One region of the Paenibacillus sp. UNC217MF genome, then DNA from elsewhere that is predicted to be linked to it. Evidence: riboswitches for the same ligand, from Rfam matches in the RefSeq annotation. Region 1 holds a riboswitch; each other region holds the start of a gene.
The links. A riboswitch is a leader RNA that binds a small molecule or an ion and turns the genes downstream of it on or off. The one in region 1 is predicted to bind cyclic di-AMP.
Positions count from the first base shown of each region.

Region 1 (4,537 bases):
GCTTGGCACAACATTTCCAACAAGATGGATTGCACTTCGTCTGCTTGACGGTGATGAGAGCTTGATCAATTCGATGAGATCCAGATGGAACTCGCCGGTCGCAGATACCGTGAAGGGAGTTGTTTCGTATGGCCACACCGCTTGCCACTAATTCAGAATCATTGGACTCCTTATTGTCCAGAGCACGCACTCTTGCAAGCGGAGAAGCAATTCGGGACGGAATTGTAACGGATATTTATCGTACGACGCGTGATATATGCAGTGCAGCCGTTGTCTATGAAGACAAGAAGAAATTAAAAAGCACATACCGGTTAGACAAGATTCTAACCTCTCCGATCTGGGGCTTTCCGATCATGCTCGCCATCTTGGGTGTTGTATTTTGGTTGACGATTGCTGGAGCGAATGTTCCGTCGGAAATGATATTTTCCTTCTTCGAAGTGATTGAAGGGTACTTAAACACTGCATTTGAAGCGATGAATGCTCCTGCTTGGCTGCATGGCATTCTTGTACTCGGCTTATATCGCGGTACATCATGGGTAATCAGTGTCATGCTGCCGCCAATGGCTATTTTCTTCCCTATTTTCGCGTTACTTGAGAATTTCGGGTATCTGCCTCGAGTTGCATTCAACATGGATCGTCTATTCAAAAAGTCCGGCGGACACGGAAAACAAGCCTTGACGATGTCAATGGGCTTCGGATGCAATGCAGCAGCGATCTTGTCTACACGGATTATCGAATCGCCACGAGAACGCATGCTTGCGATATTAACGAATAACTTCGTACCATGTAACGGCAGATGGCCAACCCTGATTCTGTTGTCATCTCTGTTCATGGCAGCAGGTGTAGCAAGCGGGATGCAGACGATCGTAACGGCAGCTATCGTGATGGGTATGGTTATGATTGGGATTGTTGTCACCTTGACCGTATCTTGGGTCATGTCCAAAACAGCACTGCGCGGTGTGCCCACACATTATACGCTTGAACTTCCACCGTACCGCAGACCGCAAGTCTGGAAGACGATTTTATTGTCATCGCGTGATAAATCGCTTAACGTATTGACTCGCGCTGTCGTTATTGCGGCACCAGCCGGCGTTCTGACTTGGATTCTTGGCAACGTATTTGTCGGTGGCGACAGCATATTGAATCATATGGCTTCATTCTTCGACCCATTCGCTCACGCTATTGGCTTAGATGGATTCATCGTTATGGCATTCCTGCTCGGCTTGCCTGCGAACGAGGTTGTCCTTCCTATCTTGCTAATGGGCTACTTGTCCTCTGGGGCAATGGTTGATGCAGATGGAATGGAGAACATCAAGGAAATCTTCCTGCAGCATGGATGGACATGGTTGACTGCATTGAATATGATGCTGTTCTCCTTGCTCCACTACCCTTGCGGAACGACACTATTCAACATTTATAAAGAAACGAAGAGTGCAAAATGGACAGTATTGTCTGCCGTTATCCCACTCGGAATTGCTATAGCTGTCACCTTCGCCACGGCTCAGCTCGCAAGAGCCTTCGGCTGGGTATAAATTTATCGCCCGCCCCCTTAACGATTATGTTCAGGGGGTTTCTTATTCATTCCCTCCTTACTTGCTAACTATACCGTATTGCTAGAAACCATGATTTCGTTCGTCACTACCATTCGTCTACATATACATTTCTTTCCTATCATGTTAAAATGATCATCTCATTCTTTTTATGATTATTCATTAGCGAATACAAATACCTAAACAAACCTTTAATGGGGGGGATTCATTTCATGGACAAGCAGCAGCTGCACTCGATCGTGGAGCATCAATATAAACCACCAACAGAAATCGAACAATATGAAGCCGTACAACAAGTAGTCAGCCTACTTGGCTCTACAGATCCTGAATTGAGGGATGATCTTGCATATGGGATATTGTATGAATGGCTTATTACACAAAAAATCCTGACCGCTGGACAACTAACAGAGCTTCTTCATCAGACGTTATCAGACCAAATGCTTTTCAAAGGAATTGGGACTGCTGAGAACGATTCGGTCTTCCAACGTACATTCTCCGCCCTCTTACTCGCACTGCTTCTGAAGCGTGATGAACAACAGCCTTATATAAGCAAGCCTTTATATGAACACATTGCGAAGCGAGTTGTTGATTATTGCATGCAGGAGAACGATTATCGCGATTATGTAGAAGTTAAAGGATGGGCTCATTCTCCAGCTCACATCGCAGATGTCATGGCTGCTTGTGTACGCAGTCCACACATTGGCCCAGAGGAATGCAAGAAGCTTCTCAGTGCCATTGAGCACATGCTTCTTCATGCGAATCATATCTTGCGAACAGAGGAAGATGAACGCATGGCGACAGCCGTCGTGTCAATGCTTGAGCTTAATAAGTTGTCGTTCACGTCCTATTGCGCGTGGCTTATGCAGGCTGAGCTGCCCAATGAAGACAAAGTGATTTATCGCTGTAGACGCATAAATGTTAAAAATTTTGCTCGATCTGTATGGTTGCGTGCAGCAATGAGAGAATTCATCGATCCAACAACAGAATGGCACAATTGGTATAACATTGAAAAGAAACTGAATCCGGTCTTCAACAGAGACATATAAGATCAACTTCATTTCTGTTAATTTCCTCGTTATTCTCTTGTAGAGCGCCTGATTAAATACAAAAAAAAGAACCTGCACTTACCTGCAGGTTCTTGATGTGATATCTACATACTTAACTCGTTAGCCTGTAAATGATTGTACCCACACGCCATTGTAGTATGCAACACCGATGGAGGTGAAGCTGGAGTTCAGGATGTTCTTACGGTGTCCATCGCTGTTCATCCATGCGTTCATTACTTCTTGCGGATTACGTTGGCCTTTGGCAATGTTCTCGCCAGCAGTATTGAAATTGACACCTTGTGCTCTCATCAGATCAAATGGGGAGCCAAGTGTTGGAGATTGATGGTCAAAGTAGTTGTTATCGTTCATGTCTTTCGCCTTGATCATCGCAACTTTGTTCAATTGTGCATCGGATTTCAATGGCTGCAAACCAGCATTAGCACGTTCTTGGTTCACCAAATCGATAACTTGGCTAGCGAAGTCACTGTTCGCATTGTTGTTGTCTTGCGGCGCAGTTGGTTTATTGTCACCAGGTGTTACCGGTTTTTCAGCTTCTGGCTTGTTTACTTCTGGTTTGTTAACCTCAGGCTTTTCAACTTCAGGTTTCTCGATTTCTGGCTTCTCTACCTCAGGTTTGTTTGCTTCTGGCTTTTCAACTTCTGGTTTATTTACTTCCGGCTTGTCCACCTCTGGCTTTTGAACGGGAGGCGGAACGATTGGCTTATTCCCAATCTCTTTTTGAATGGCTTCCATCCATTTGGACAAGATTTGCTTCAATTCCGAGTTATCTTGGAATACTTTATCAAAGTCCATATTCATACCCAGGTTTGAACAATTCGAGTTCATCATTGGATTCGGCTGTTGCACTGGGCTAACGGGTGCTGCCATAGCAGAGTTCACCGCCATAACCGGTGCCAATGCAATCGCACTTGTAATTACAACTTTCTTAAATGTCTTCTTCATCCTGTACATCTCTCCCTTTGCAGCCTGCGAGGTTAGCTGTCGGGTTCGGGTTAAAGTGGACTCCCCTGTCGCTATACGACTTCACCCCAATGAATCGGTTCCCCCGCGCTCTGATGAGCTTCGGCTTGTTTTGTGGTACGTTTCCGATCCTAACACGGATAATACAGGAGATCATTTCAAATATATTGTAATTAATTATAATATCTTCCAAACGAAAAGAACCGGAGTATGCTAGACTGCACTCCGGTTCTACTTTTCTAGTATTCCATTTGGTCGGAAATTGATCTAATCCTAATCCGCTCGCTTCTTACTTGATCACTTGGGACAACGCTGTGAAAATCACGCCAAGCGCATAGGCACCAGCATCAGGATAGCCAAGACTCCGTTCGCCAACCGTACCCGCTCTTCCCATACGAGCTACTATTGTCTCTGTATACTTTGCACCTTGAACAGCAGCCTCTGCCGCTTTCACAGAAGCAGTCTTCACGTCATCGCCCTCAGACGCACTCTGTACCCACGCATCTGCAAATGGAGCCAACGCATCGACAAGTGTCTTATCCCCAACTACAGCTCCTCTTCCGAATGAGCGCTCGCCCGTGTCTTGAATGCCTTTAACAACTGCTTGCATCATTTGTGCAAATTCAGAAACGGTCAATTCTACGCGTTCGCCCGCGAACTTGCTGGCAGCACGGAATGCTGAACCCCAGATTGGGCCGGAAGCGCCGCCGCAATGCTCCATAATAACTAACGAGCAAGCATGGAGGAAGCTGCCCATGTTGTCTGAATGATGTTCAATGATGTCATGCCATTCTCTCTTCAATTGCTTGAAGCCCTTCGCCACACTCATACCGAAGTCGCCATCACCTGCATGTGAATCCAACTCGCAGAATGGAACCTCATTTTCAATGATGATTTCGCTCATCTTGTCTGTTAGATAGATCAGGTTATTAACCGTGAACACATTATGTTCGACCTTCG
Region 1 is NZ_JMLT01000008.1:236,843-241,379, forward strand. Features, by position in the region: gene BP95_RS0104585 (FeoB small GTPase domain-containing protein) at 1-151, shown strand, start outside; gene BP95_RS0104590 (nucleoside recognition domain-containing protein) at 129-1,532, shown strand; gene BP95_RS0104595 (DUF2785 domain-containing protein) at 1,763-2,596, shown strand; gene BP95_RS0104600 (CAP domain-containing protein) at 2,717-3,559, opposite strand; cyclic di-AMP (ydaO/yuaA leader) riboswitch at 3,566-3,695, opposite strand; gene dhaK (dihydroxyacetone kinase subunit DhaK) at 3,867-4,537, opposite strand, start outside.

Region 2 (4,537 bases), on a different contig from region 1:
GGTTCCCGTCTTATCTAGAATAATTGTATGAATATCCCCGCAGGCTTCAACCGCCTTACCTGACGTTGCAATGACATTGAACCGAGTTACGCGGTCCATACCTGCAATACCGATCGCGGACAGCAACCCCCCAATCGTAGTAGGAATCAAGCAGACCAGCAGGGCAATTAGCACCGCCGCATTCAATTCGACCTGCAAATAATGACTGAATACAGGCAAGGTCACAACGACAACCAAGAAGATAAGCGTCAAGCTGACAAGTACAGTATGAAGAGCAAGCTCATTCGGAGTCTTCTTGCGCTGCGCGCCTTCAACTAATGAAATCATTCGATCTAAGAACGATTCTCCCGGATCGCTTGTAATCCGAATACGAATCTCATCACTAATTACCTTCGTTCCAGCAGTTACCGAGCAGAAATCCCCGCCTGCTTCTTTCAATACTGGCGCAGACTCCCCAGTAATCGCTGATTCATCCACAGAGGCCAATCCGGAGATGACCTCGCCATCGCCAGGAATCGTCTCCCCTTCACGAACGACTACGACATCACCCTTACGGAGCTCGGATGAGGATACGCGAACCGTTCCACCTTCAGTTATCTTGTTCGCCCACAAATCCCGCTTCGCCTGCTTCAACGAATCCGCCTGTGCCTTGCCGCGACCTTCAGCGAGAGCCTCAGCAAAGTTCGCGAACCAAACCGTAATGAATAAGATGAAGCTGACCGCGCCGTTGAACCAACGTGGCATTGGCGAACCAAAGGCATCCGGCACGAACGTAAGCAGCAGTGTAATAACGAAGCCAACCTCGCAAATAAACATCATCGGGTTTTTAACCATCTGACGCGGATCGAACTTCCGCAGCGCATCGATCGATGCTGCCCGCATTAAGCTGCCTTGGAACATGCTCCGTTCCTTGTCTTGATGTGTATGCGTACGCGCCGGTTCAAATGGCGCAGGTGTTTTCATCTGTTTTTCCGTCTTCATTTTCCGTTCCCCCTTATTTCCACAACGTCAGATGTTCTGCGACCGGACCGAGCACGACTACCGGGAAGAACGTCAGAGCACCCACAATAAGTACTGTGCCGACAAATACGATACCGAACAGCGCCGTATTCGTCTGGAACGTACCACTTGTGTTCGGAATTGGCTGCTTCTTCGCCATCGATCCTGCTACGGCAAGGAGCGTAACGAGCGATACGTAGCGCCCTAAGAACATGACAATACCTGTGGAAATGTTCCAAAACGGCGTTGCATCTCCCAACCCTTCAAACCCGGATCCATTGTTCGCCGCAGATGATGTAAACTCATATAATGCTTGCGACAATCCGTGGAATCCTGGATTGGACAGGGTGTCCGCCTGTGTAGCAACTGCAATTGCAGTCGGTACTAGAATCAATATCGGATGCACCAGCAAGGTAACCGCCAGCAGTTTCATCTCCTTACTTTCCAGCTTGCGGCCCAAAAATTCAGGTGTCCGTCCGACCATGAGACCGGATAGGAATACGGCGATCATGACGTACAGCAGCACGTTCATAAATCCAGCACCGACGCCGCCGAATACGGTATTCAGCATCATATTCGCCATCGGGATCAAGCCACCGAGTGGTGTCAGCGTGTCATGCATATTATTGACTCCGCCCGTCTCCGATGCAGTCGTAACGACCGAATACAGTGACGATTGCACAACGCCAATGCGCACTTCCTTCCCTTCCATGCTGCCTGTTCCACTTAATCCTGCTGCGTTCAGCACAGGATTGCCCATATGTTCGGCCGTAAGCGATGATCCGAGCATAATGAGGAACAAGATCGCCATGGAGACGAACAGCACTCGCCCTTCCTTCTTGTTGCCGACCATGCGGCTGTAGGCAAACGGCAGCCCCGTGCACAGCATCAGCATGAGTAAAATATGAATTAAATTCGTCACACCGTTCGGATTCTCGTATGGATGTGCGGAGTTCGCTCCAAAGTGGCCGCCGCCATTGTTGCCAAGCTCCTTAATCGACATCATAGCTCCTACAGGGCCGAGCGGAATGTGCTGCTCTGCTCCTTCAACGGTTACTGCACTTTCCATTGGACTTAAGGATTGCGGAACCCCATTCCAGATGAACAGTACACTGGCAGCGATCGCAATAGGCAGGAAAATGCGCGTAATCGAACGCACAAGGTCTGCCAAGAAGTTGCCGAGCGGCTTGCCAGTCAAACCGCGAATAATCGCCATTACTGCCGCAAGCGCAGTAGCAGGTGACGTAAACATCAAGAAAATAATGCCCGTCATTTGTGACAGCGGAGACAGTCCACTTTCACCGCTATAGTGCTGCAAGTTCGTATTCGCCATGAAGCTGATCGCCGTATTGAATGCTACTCCCGGTTCCATGCCAGGAATGCCATTCGGATTCAACGGCAATACCCCTTGAAGGCGGAATATTGCATACGTCACCACAATCATTAGCACGTTCGTGGCAACTGCTGTAAAGGCGTATGCCTTCCAGCTTTGCGATTGATCCTTAATGCCGAAACACTTAAATAAAAAACGATCTATCGGACCAAATACAAGGTCCAACGGTCTTGGAGCTCCGCTATTATCAAACACCCCTGCCATATATATTCCGATCGGACGCGCTATCGCCAAGGCAAGCAATAAGGTAATTCCAATGGCGATCCATTCGATTGCACTCATTGTTCCGTTCCACCCTTCTCTAATGTACAAATATCAACAATCACTCTGCCCAAACTAAAATCGTTCCGGCTTGACTAAGGCATATAACAAATAAATGAACAGCGCCGTAATCAAGGTGAATAACACGATCATCATGAGCGATCACCCCGTTCATCCACTTCCGCCTTGCACCAATGGAGAATGCCCATTACGCTTAGTCCAAGCAGTGCGAGAAGAATCATCATGACTGCATCAAACATAGTCCCTTCCTCCTCCTGAATAAGGTTCTCATCTCTCCAGGCAATGCTGCCGCGATCCCGACCTACCAAGACTTCTCGCTCTGTAGGAACGCGCAGGCAACACAAAAAGCCACACGGAAAGAGGGACCCTTTCCGTGTGGCTTTTTTCGCGCGTCGTCAAATAAACGTGCGCGTAATGTTCCACGACGAAATAAAGGCTGCCTCCTTGGACGCTTACGAGGTTAGCTGACGGATTCGGGCGCGAAGAGTCGCCCTACCAGCCAGGAACGGATTCCTGTGCCGGATTCACCCCTTGCGCGAACTGCAGATGTACAGCTGGCGCACTAACATTGGTTCCCCCGTTCCCATGAATGGGATTCAGCGGTGAGCATTGCCTATATGGATAAATTAGATGATATCTGATAGTAAAAATGAAACTTGATCCGATTGCGTATAAATGACGTAATTTGCACCAAGCAATCGGTAGATCGACTGCGGATGATGACGCTTCGTCACGATTGTGATCGGATCCGTCGTCCATTGCCGGCATATTTGAAGCAGCCGGCAGGAAAGCGCAAAGCTCTGTTCAAACACATAGATTCGGCCAATCGGGACATGAGGGACGGCCCACGCCTTCGGCTCCGTCGTATTGATTCGGCATATGGAATGAACGCCAATACCTTCCAATCGCTTTGCCAATCGCCCATTATGGGCAATTCCCGCCACCGAATATCCTGCTCCTTTCAACTGACGTATGAATTCAATCCCCGTCTCACAGCCTGCGAACACTGTAATGACCCGGTCCGCATCGTACATATCCAGTTCCTCCTGTTCATCTGTCCGAAGCCCTACTTGCAAGAAAGAGGTGCGTCGCCATATGATCAGGCGCGCCTCTCCCGTACGCTTACGAGGTTAGCTGACGGATTCGGGCGCGAAGAGTCGCCCTACCAGCCAGGACAGTAATCCTGTGCCGGATTCACCCCATGCGAACGGTGGCTGCTGACTGTCCACTCAGCTCCATTCACTTGATTGGTTCCCCCGCTTCCGCTTCCTGCGGAATTCAGCGATTGAGACGCAACGGATAACGTTGTTGTTGCTGAACTGAATCTTACGCCTTTCCCCCTCCTGCTGTAAATGAAATGAAAACCATAATTTCTCCATTTCCGGGCAATTGTGATCAACTAATCCCATCTTATCTCCCATTACAGCATCATTACCTCGCAATTTCTCAACTTTGCTTATGCGGCGATGATTTCATGAGAAAAACAAAGAAATTTAAATAAATACCTGTATGTAAACGCTTTGTTTGACCATTTGTTTGGATTTCCTGGATTGGATTCTATTTACAATCTCTATTCCAAAAGGTAGGATACGCACAACAACTGAGACGCTGCTTGCAATCGATTTCGATCTGCACGGCAGATATTGCATCTCATCGAGAGGAGGCACGATATGCAAGACCTAGAACTTGCACAATTACTAAGTCACAAGCTATCTGAACACTGGGGAAAATGGAGCGAGCAGCATGGAGACAGAATCTTTCAACCAGAAGAGATGGACGTTCATCTTGCTTCCGACCTTGTTTATATTCGACTTCAACCGCGTGAACAGCTACTCGACAGTACGGAACACAACTATAGCGGCA
Region 2 is NZ_KK366030.1:208,475-213,011, reverse strand. Features, by position in the region: gene kdpB (potassium-transporting ATPase subunit KdpB) at 1-900, opposite strand, end outside; gene kdpA (potassium-transporting ATPase subunit KdpA) at 995-2,674, opposite strand; gene kdpF (K(+)-transporting ATPase subunit F) at 2,729-2,806, opposite strand; cyclic di-AMP (ydaO/yuaA leader) riboswitch at 3,109-3,286, opposite strand; gene BP95_RS0127850 (hypothetical protein) at 3,301-3,708, opposite strand; cyclic di-AMP (ydaO/yuaA leader) riboswitch at 3,779-3,968, opposite strand; gene BP95_RS0127845 (hypothetical protein) at 4,345-4,537, shown strand, end outside.
Region 2: linked by a shared signal. The riboswitch ahead of BP95_RS0127850 (hypothetical protein) and the one ahead of BP95_RS0104600 (CAP domain-containing protein) in region 1 are both predicted to bind cyclic di-AMP.

Region 3 (4,537 bases), on a different contig from region 1:
GCAGAGCATAGCCGCTTTTCTCATTCTCTGGGCGTATACGAGATTACTCGGCGGATTATTTCTCAATTTGAACGAAACCAATACGAGGACTGGCCGCAAGAAGAGAGGCTGGTTGCCTTATGTGCTGCACTGCTTCATGATGTGGGCCATGGACCATTCTCTCATTCCATTGAAGAGGCCTTCGATATGTTTCATGAAGATTGGACATACCGCATTATAATAGAAGATACCGATATCAATCGCGTGCTGAGACAAGTAGACCCCCAGCTCCCAACCAAGGTGGCATCAGTGATTCGCAGGACATATGAGCGGCCGATTGTCGTGAATTTGGTATCCGGCTCCCTTGATGCGGATCGTATGGACTATTTGCTGCGGGATGCATATTTTACCGGTGTTAATTACGGTACATTCGATATTGATCGTATTCTAAGGGTGCTGCGACCGCTTAAGGATCGGATAGTAGTCAAAGAGAGCGGCATGCACGCAGTAGAGCATTACTTGCTAGCTCGATATGAGATGTACTGGCAAGTTTACTTCCATCCGGTAACCCGAAGCTCGGAGATGTTGCTTCGCCTGATTTTCAAACGAGCCAAAGAATTATATTTGGGTGGGTACACTTTCCAATATTTCCTCTCTCCTCTAGATGCTTTATTTGAAGGAACGATTACGACGGAACAATATATCCAAATGGATGAGGCATTTGTACAGACCGCATTTATGCAGTGGACAAGGGAGAAGGATGAGCGTCTCGTTGACTTGTGCCAACGATTCATGGAGCGTAAACTATATAAATATATTGAAGTCGAACAGATGGATGAAGATTTACAGGAACGATTGCGGGCAGAGTGGTCGCAGATTGGGCTTGATCCGAACTATGAACTTATGTTCGATTCTCCCTTCGACAAGCCCTATGATGTATATCGAAAGGGGGATGCCCGTTCACAGCAACATATTATGCTATGGGGGCGGGATCAGCAAATTGTAGAGCTGTCCAAGAAATCGGATATTGTACGTTCCATTAGCGGCATTCGCCGTGGAAAACACTATATCTATTTCCCAATGGACAAGCTTCTGGAAGTCTCGAATCACCTTACGGAAGATACAAGGCGTATGTTTATACGCCGCAATCATTAGATCGATTTACAAGAAAGAAAAAGGGGCGCATAAACGTGTTATTTGATACACATACGCATTTAGACAGCAGCAATTTTGATGAGGATCGCGATCAGGTTATCGCACGGGCCGTTGAACAAGGGGTGACCCGTATGGTTAACATCGGGTTCAATCGAGAGACGATCCCGACGACGATGGCGTTGGCAGAGAAATATGATTTTATCTATGCAGCCGTGGGCTGGCATCCGGTAGATGCGATAACGATGAAGCCGGAGGATATAGACTGGATCGCCAAGCTAACGGAGCATGAAAAGGTTGTGGCGATTGGCGAGATCGGACTGGACTATCACTGGGATACGTCTCCGAAGGATGTTCAGCACCGTGTATTCCGCGAGCAAATTGGGTTGGCGCGAGAATTGAAGATGCCGATCATTATTCATAATCGTGAAGCGCACGAAGATGTAATCCGCATCTTGCGCGAGGAGAAGGCTCACGAAGTAGGGGGCATCATGCACTCCTTCTCAGGTAGCTGGGAAACAGCGAAGATGTGCCTGGATATGGGCTTCTACCTTTCATTTGGAGGACCTGTTACTTTCAAAAATGCAAAACAGCCGAAAGAAGTACTTGTTAAGGTTCCGAATGATCGACTGCTTGTGGAGACGGATTCTCCCTATTTGACTCCTCATCCGTTCCGAGGCAAGCGCAATGAGTCCGCATATGTTCGTCTTGTTGCAGAGGTTGCAGCAGAGCTGAAAGGTATGGAATTTGAAGAATTTTGCAGAATGACGACTCAAAATGCAATGACATGTTTTGACATCGCGTGAAAACGGGCCAAAAACAAGTGAAAAAAAGACATTGGCCATAAAATAAGTGGATTTCATTATGAAAAACGGATTAAGTTACATTTTTTTAACCATTTTTCGCGAAAAACGGAATTGCTACTGTCTTTACAAGAAGATTGCAAACACGATATGATTTCTCACAGATGTTATTACACAATTCAATATTGTTCCAACTAATTCAGTATCGCTTAATCTCCATGAAGTGGAGAGCGGGGGAACCAGAGTGTGAACGACATGACATGAGTACATGTTCAATCACACGGATTAATTCCTTGGGGTGAATTAGGGACGACCGAGCCATGAGCCGGTTGGTTCCGATAGGGCGACTCTCAAGCCCGAACCCGACAGCTAACCTCGTCAGCGTACCGAGAGAGGGTTCCTCGCGTCCTGCACTGTTGACGTTTGGGTTTCTATTACGGAAGCCGCGAAAGAGTCTCCTCTTACGAAGGGCTTCTTTTGTTTACTCTCAAACATTCTTTTTTTTGAATAATGAGAATAAAGACGTCATAGGGTGTAAGAAATAGGAGGTGGGAGCAGCCAATACTGAAACGTTGGTACGGAGATTTCGGCATTGTCTTGAACGATTACATGCTCGTTTATGGCAAGTGAAGTCTCTCGTAAACATTCTTGAAATAGTCGCGTCAGATGGAATCATGCAGAGCACTCGACGGCGGGACTATGTAAGGAGGACCGAGAAATGGGACAGATCGTGAACAACGAAACCCATGAACCCCGATCATCCAGCATGTCACTCGCATTGCGATGGAAGCATGAAAATGTGCGTGTTATCACCGTTATTGCAGCTGTAGCAATCGTGATCACATTAATAGCAGTCTTGACTTGGTATAATGTAACGAAGAAGACAGTGGCTGTGCTCGTTGATGGACAAGAGCGTTCAGTCGAAACTCGCCTAGATACGCTTCGCAATGTTTTGGATGAGCATGCGATAGCGCTTGGGGCATACGATGTAGTATCGAAGCCGCTTGATGCAGAAATTGCTGATGGAGATCGAGTTATTATTGAACGCGCTTTGCCTATCCAAATTACAGCGGATGGGAAGAAAGAAACACAATTTACGACGAAGAAGTCGGTGCATGATGCACTGAGTTCGCTGCAAATCCAAGTGAACCCTGAAGATAAGGTATTCCCTTCTAAGCGTGCCTCTATTTCGAAGAACATGGATATTCGTATCGTCCGTGTCAGCAAGAAGATGGAAGAGCGTAAAGTGAAGGTTCCTTATCAAGTGGTGAAGCAGGCAGATGCTACTCTCCTTAAGGGGAAGACCAAGACGGTTCAAGATGGAAAAGAAGGCTTGGTTGTCCAGAAAGTACAGAAAACGTACGAGGATGGTAAGCTCGTATATGCGCAGATGGTCGACAAATCCGTTCATACAAAACAAGTGAATCAAGTGATAGCCTATGGAACGAAGAAGGAACCGGAAGTTGCTGTTCTGTCAGTGAACGCGCAGGAAGACGATTCTGACAATGTTTCCAGTGGCGACAAAGATTTTAACTATAAAAAAGTGCTGAAGAACGTTCAACTGACGGCGTATACGGAATCTGAGGGATCGGCTGGTGCGAAGACGGCATCTGGCGCAATAGTATCAGAAGGTCGTACTATCGCGGTTGATCCGAAGGTCATTCCGCTCGGCTGGTGGGTATATATCGAAGGGATTGGATTCAGACGTGCTGAAGATACAGGTGGCGCGGTCAAGGGGAAAATTATCGATGTATACTTCGACAGCAAGAAGGCGGTCAGCAAATTCGGACGCAAGAAGGGGTACACCGTATACGTGGTTGGCCCAGTAAAGCCGGAATCGAACTAACGCACAAGGTATGCAGCCATGTGTAATTAGGATATAGTAATGAATAATGATTTATGTCATGCTAAGAAGAGGGGACACCCTCTTCTTTTGTTGTTTATTTATGAATGGAGAGCATGAGAAGGATGCGGAATTAGGAAGCAGCCTTGTGGTGAGAGGAGCAAGCATATTGATACGTGAAGTGATAGTTGTAGAAGGCAAAGATGATACCGTTGCCATTCACCGTGCCGTTGAGGCGGATACAATTGAGACAGGTGGATCGGCGATTAATGATACAACGATAAAACGCATCGCATTGGCCCAAGAGCGTCGAGGGGTTATTATTTTCACGGATCCAGATCATGCGGGAGAGAAAATTCGGAAGACGATAGCAGAACGTGTACCTGGGTGCAAGCACGCTTTCCTGCCTAGACATGAGGCGATAGCCAAAGGGGATCTTGGTGTGGAGAATGCAAAGCCAGAAGCGATTCGCCGTGCCTTAGAGCAGGTTCGCTCAGAGATGCCAAGCATGACGTCAGAGCTGACGTGGACGGATCTCGTCGAAGCGGGATTAACGACGCATGCAGGCTCTGCAGAACGCAGACGGCAGTTAGGTGAAATATTGGGCATTGGATACTGTAACGCGAAGCAGATGCTCAAGCGCTGCGGTGTGTTTCAGATCGGACGAGAGGAATTTGAGAACGCCTTGCGGAAGCTGAACCAATTCGAGCAGGAACAATGTGCAGAAGGAGAATAGATGGAATGACGCAGACGAGAATAG
Region 3 is NZ_JMLT01000026.1:48,558-53,094, reverse strand. Features, by position in the region: gene BP95_RS0114665 (HD domain-containing protein) at 1-1,134, shown strand, start outside; gene BP95_RS0114660 (TatD family hydrolase) at 1,170-1,937, shown strand; cyclic di-AMP (ydaO/yuaA leader) riboswitch at 2,131-2,334, shown strand; gene BP95_RS0114655 (3D domain-containing protein) at 2,653-3,780, shown strand; gene rnmV (ribonuclease M5) at 3,947-4,513, shown strand; gene rsmA (16S rRNA (adenine(1518)-N(6)/adenine(1519)-N(6))-dimethyltransferase RsmA) at 4,519-4,537, shown strand, end outside.
Region 3: linked by a shared signal. The riboswitch ahead of BP95_RS0114655 (3D domain-containing protein) and the one ahead of BP95_RS0104600 (CAP domain-containing protein) in region 1 are both predicted to bind cyclic di-AMP.

Region 4 (4,537 bases), on a different contig from region 1:
CGATCCATAATGCTTGTATGAGCTTGCCGCCAAATGCGCGATCACTCCAGGTAGGCAGAACATCTCTGTACGCAGACAACTCCCATGCTCGCTTTCCCGCATGGAGAGAGAAGTAGAGGATAACGCCTTGAATTACTGTAATTGCGCCTTGAATGGCAAAGGGCAGCCCCATATTCACCCCGTCTACAGGGGTACGGAGTTCCAGAGCGAAGAGGCCCGGAAGCACGTTCCATAGATGCAGCAGAGAAATTCCGCATGAGACGGCAGTAAGGGCGAACAATGTCTTCGATCCGAACTTCAGGCCATGACGGTAGACGATGCAAGCGATCAGTGAACATGCACTTAGTAGGATCGTCATCCACATATAGCCGATATTGTAAATGGACGATGCAGTCTTCGTTTGATGTAGTTCTTCAGCTAGATAGCTGTTCGGGATAACCCAGTAGGGCTTCAGCATGACAATGCGATCTTGGGAGAAGACGGCCTTCACGTTCAATGCGGCTTCACCAAGTCGTGCTTCAGGCACGTTATACTCTACCGTGTCTAGCTCCGCCGATGATGCGATTAGTTTTAATTGGGTAGGATTCCATCCCATGTGCTTCAAGAGTGTATCAGCAAGCTTCTTGCGGTTCACTGGATCCAAGGCAGTCTCCGCATCTTCTGCTGACGCCATATCCACATGATTTCCCGTAACCCCGCTAATGTAGGAGGTGATAGGAGGCTTTTCCTCCCATTCGAATCCAATAATACGACCGCTTGTCATGTGAACGTCAATGCGCATGACACCGGATTTTCCAGCCCGATTCATATTCAATAATACCTGAAAAGTATCATAGGGACTGGATGATTCCCATTTCTGAAATGAAGCGGTCAGCTTCTCCTTGCTCATGTAGCCGGAAACCGTTGATTGACTGCGATAAATGACGGTTGGAGCAGTATCTTCTTCAGGTGTAATTGAAATATGGAACTTTTTTAAGTCCTGTACAAATGTGAGTGCCTTTTGCGCTGCTTTCTCTTTGGTTAAGAGGGATTGGCTGGCTGCTGATTCCATCATGGCTTCTGTCTGCTGAAAGGGAATGAATACCTGAACAATGAGGAATAATAGAAATCCGGCCACAGAAGAAAGCAGAAGCGGCTTGGATACATAGGACATGTTGGAACCTCCATTCCATCACACATTTAGCGTATGGTTGCTTATTTGTTCATTTTATCTACTTCAACTTTGTAAAGTCCAGCAGAGAAAATGAAGAAACACCTAGCGAAAATGAGTGTTTTGAATACAATTGAAGAAAATGGGGGATTGTAAGCGCTATTTCTTCAAGTTTTTCGTCTTATTCTGGTTAATTTGTTCATTCCTTGACTTTGTATGCTGCAGGGGAAACGTATATAATCTCGTTATGAATTGCATACAAGCCGAGTTTCGTGAATGAACGAAAGCGGGGGACCCGATAAATGGGGTGAATATCGCAGTTGTGGATGCATAGAATCCACTTGCGATTAGGGCAGCCTGAACGTGCCCGAATCCGACAGCTAACCTCGTAGGCATGTACGTCAGGATACCAGCGATAGCATTGGATTTCCAGTGCTTTTTTTCGTGGGGAAAAAAAGAGGTGACTCCCGTGGAGGGAACAAAAAAGGCCATTCGATTTAATCTGACACCACCGCGAATTCTGGTTGTAGGGTTTGCAGCAATTGTATTATTGGGTGCATTTCTACTCATGCTTCCGATATCAAATGCGGATGGGATTCCGCTGCCATTCCTCGATGCATTGTTCACGTCAACGTCAGCAACTTGTGTGACGGGGCTCATTGTGGTGGATACGGGCACTCATTTTACCGTATTCGGGCAGGTGGTCATCATGCTGCTCATCCAAATTGGCGGGCTTGGATTCATGACAATGGCAACGCTGTTCGCATTAGCACTGAAGAAGAAGATATCGCTGAAGGAAAGGCTTATATTGCAAGAAGCGCTTAATCAGGGCAGCATGGAAGGCATCGTGCGCCTTATCCGTAAAGTGATCTTGTTTGCGGTATGTATCGAGGGGACGGCAGCTGTACTGTTCTCCGTGCGATGGGCATTTGATCTTCCGCTAGGCAAGGCCATTTATTTCGGTTTCTTCCATGCTGTTTCTTTTTTCAATAACGCAGGCTTTGATTTATTCGGCTCTGTCAGTGGGCCGTTTTCGAGCTTAACCAGCTATGTCGGAGACCCTATTATTAACCTGGTATCGATGCTGCTTATTATCCTTGGCGGGATTGGATTTATCGTCTTGTCCGATTTGGTGGAATATAAGCGTACTCGCAAGTTGTCTCTGCATACGAAGATCGTGTTAACGATGACGGGATTGCTCATTGTAATCGGAACGGTCGTTATATTTATATTTGAATTTACCAATACACGCACGTTAGGCAGTTTGAATGGTTGGGAGAAGTTCTGGGCATCCCTGTTCCAATCTGTCAGCCCGCGTACCGCTGGAGCGAATACGATTGACATCGGAGCCATGCGCCAAGCCTCGCAATTTTTTATGGTTCTTTTGATGTTCATCGGGGCATCACCAGGATCCACTGGTGGTGGTATTAAGACGACGACGTTCGCCATTCTCATTGGAGCTGTATTTGCTATGATTCGCGGGAAAGAAGATATCGTCATTTACCGGTATCGACTCGCCAAGGATCGTATCTTCAAAGCAGTTACGCTAACGTTGCTGTCATTGTTCTTGGTCATTATCGTATCGATGATATTGTCGACAACAGAAGATCATAGCTTCCTGATGATATTATTCGATACAACATCGGCCTTCGGAACGGTAGGGTTATCAATGGGATTGACGGCGGATTTATCAGATATCGGAAAAGTGCTGCTGAGCCTGACGATGTTTGCAGGCCGTCTTGGGCCATTAACGTTGGCTTATGCGTTAGGCCCGAAAAATGAGCGGGAATTATACCGACACCCAGAAGGAAAAATAACGATAGGATAAGCAAGTTAGATTGTAACGGACGAAGGAGTATACAGGGATATGGAGTTGCAGCAGTTTGCAGTGATCGGGATGGGCCGTTTCGGTTCGAGTCTCGCGAAGGAGTTAGTCAAGCTCGGACATCAGGTGCTAGGCATTGATAAAGATGAGGAAGTAATCGGGGATGTTATGGGCTTCGTAACCCATGCAGTTGTAGCGGACGCATCAGATGAAGAGGTGCTGCGCTCACTCGGCATACGTAACTTCGATTGCGCGATCGTAGCCATTGGTGACGATATTCAGACGAGCATTCTGGTCAGTATTCAAATGAAGGAACTTGGCGTGAAGAAGGTTGTCGCCAAAGCACTTTCCGAATTGCATGGACGTGTTCTGGAGCGGATTGGTGTGGACAGGGTTATTTACCCGGAGCGGGATATGGGCATTCGCGTAGCTCATCAACTTGTATCACCGAACTTGCTGGATTACATTGAATTGTCCAAAGAATATACCATTGCAGAGCTGAGCGTGCCTGGCTGCATGCAAGGAATGGCGCTCAAGGATGTCAATCCAAGAGCTAAGTTCGGGTGCAGCATCGTGGCGCTGAATAAGCCGAAAGGCATTATTATTGCACCATCAGCCGAAGATGTGCTTGATGAGAAAGATATTATGGTTATGATTGGTACGAATACGCAAATCGAAGATTTTGAAGAAGCATTTATGTTGAAGGGGAACGATAAAAAATCGTAAAGAATCCCTTGCTGTAGAAGGTCATAAATAAGCCTGCAGTTGTCGCTTGTATAGAGAAGCGAGCTGCAGGCTTATTGCTTATGTAAATGGCTTTACATGACTACAATTTTGAATACGATATAAGTCAGGAAGAAGTAGGCACCCATGCTTGCTGTGATGAATAGAAAGCGATTCGGACGTGCTACTTCAGTCTGCTCCATTGCTTCGGTCGTGACCAGAATAACGGATACGAACCAAGTGAAAGCTGCTACTGCAACAGATAAAGAACTGAATCCAATGATCGCGAGAAGGAATGCGAGCACAAATCCTAAGCCAAAAGGCATTTGCATAGCAGCCAATTGGACAAATGTCGTCTTCAAGTCAAGCGGCTTGCTGCCCTTCCAGCGGCTAATGAACCAAGTACTAATAAAGAGTGCGGCCAATCCAATAATCTGATAGATAAACAATTGAATGAAAAAGCTAAATGGCGGGGTCAGTGAACTTGAACCGCCTAATAAGCTAAGTGGACTCATTAGTGAAGCGAACAAGCTTCCAAAGAGCGTGTAGCCGAACAAGGCAAAGCCCAGTGCGGAGACTAACGCGGCAATGACCGCATACACCCAATCGGAGACAGTAAGATTGCGAGCACTTGCCGGATTCTTCAGCAGTTGAAGGATATTCTTGCTGTCAATTGACTTGGCCCATTCAGGCACTGTGCTGCCTGGTGTCTTGTGAGACGCTGTCTCAGCAGTGGCGGATACTTGCTGTACAGATGCCTCTGCTGCGGAACCAGCATGCTGCGGTGGGACAGACCCTGTACTGCATTGATGGGATTCATTGTCGTTGATTGGCTTGCC
Region 4 is NZ_KK366030.1:138,657-143,193, forward strand. Features, by position in the region: gene BP95_RS0127535 (CPBP family intramembrane glutamic endopeptidase) at 1-1,153, opposite strand, end outside; cyclic di-AMP (ydaO/yuaA leader) riboswitch at 1,402-1,560, shown strand; gene BP95_RS0127540 (TrkH family potassium uptake protein) at 1,620-2,978, shown strand; gene BP95_RS0127545 (potassium channel family protein) at 3,018-3,701, shown strand; gene BP95_RS0127550 (hypothetical protein) at 3,794-4,537, opposite strand, start outside.
Region 4: linked by a shared signal. The riboswitch ahead of BP95_RS0127540 (TrkH family potassium uptake protein) and the one ahead of BP95_RS0104600 (CAP domain-containing protein) in region 1 are both predicted to bind cyclic di-AMP.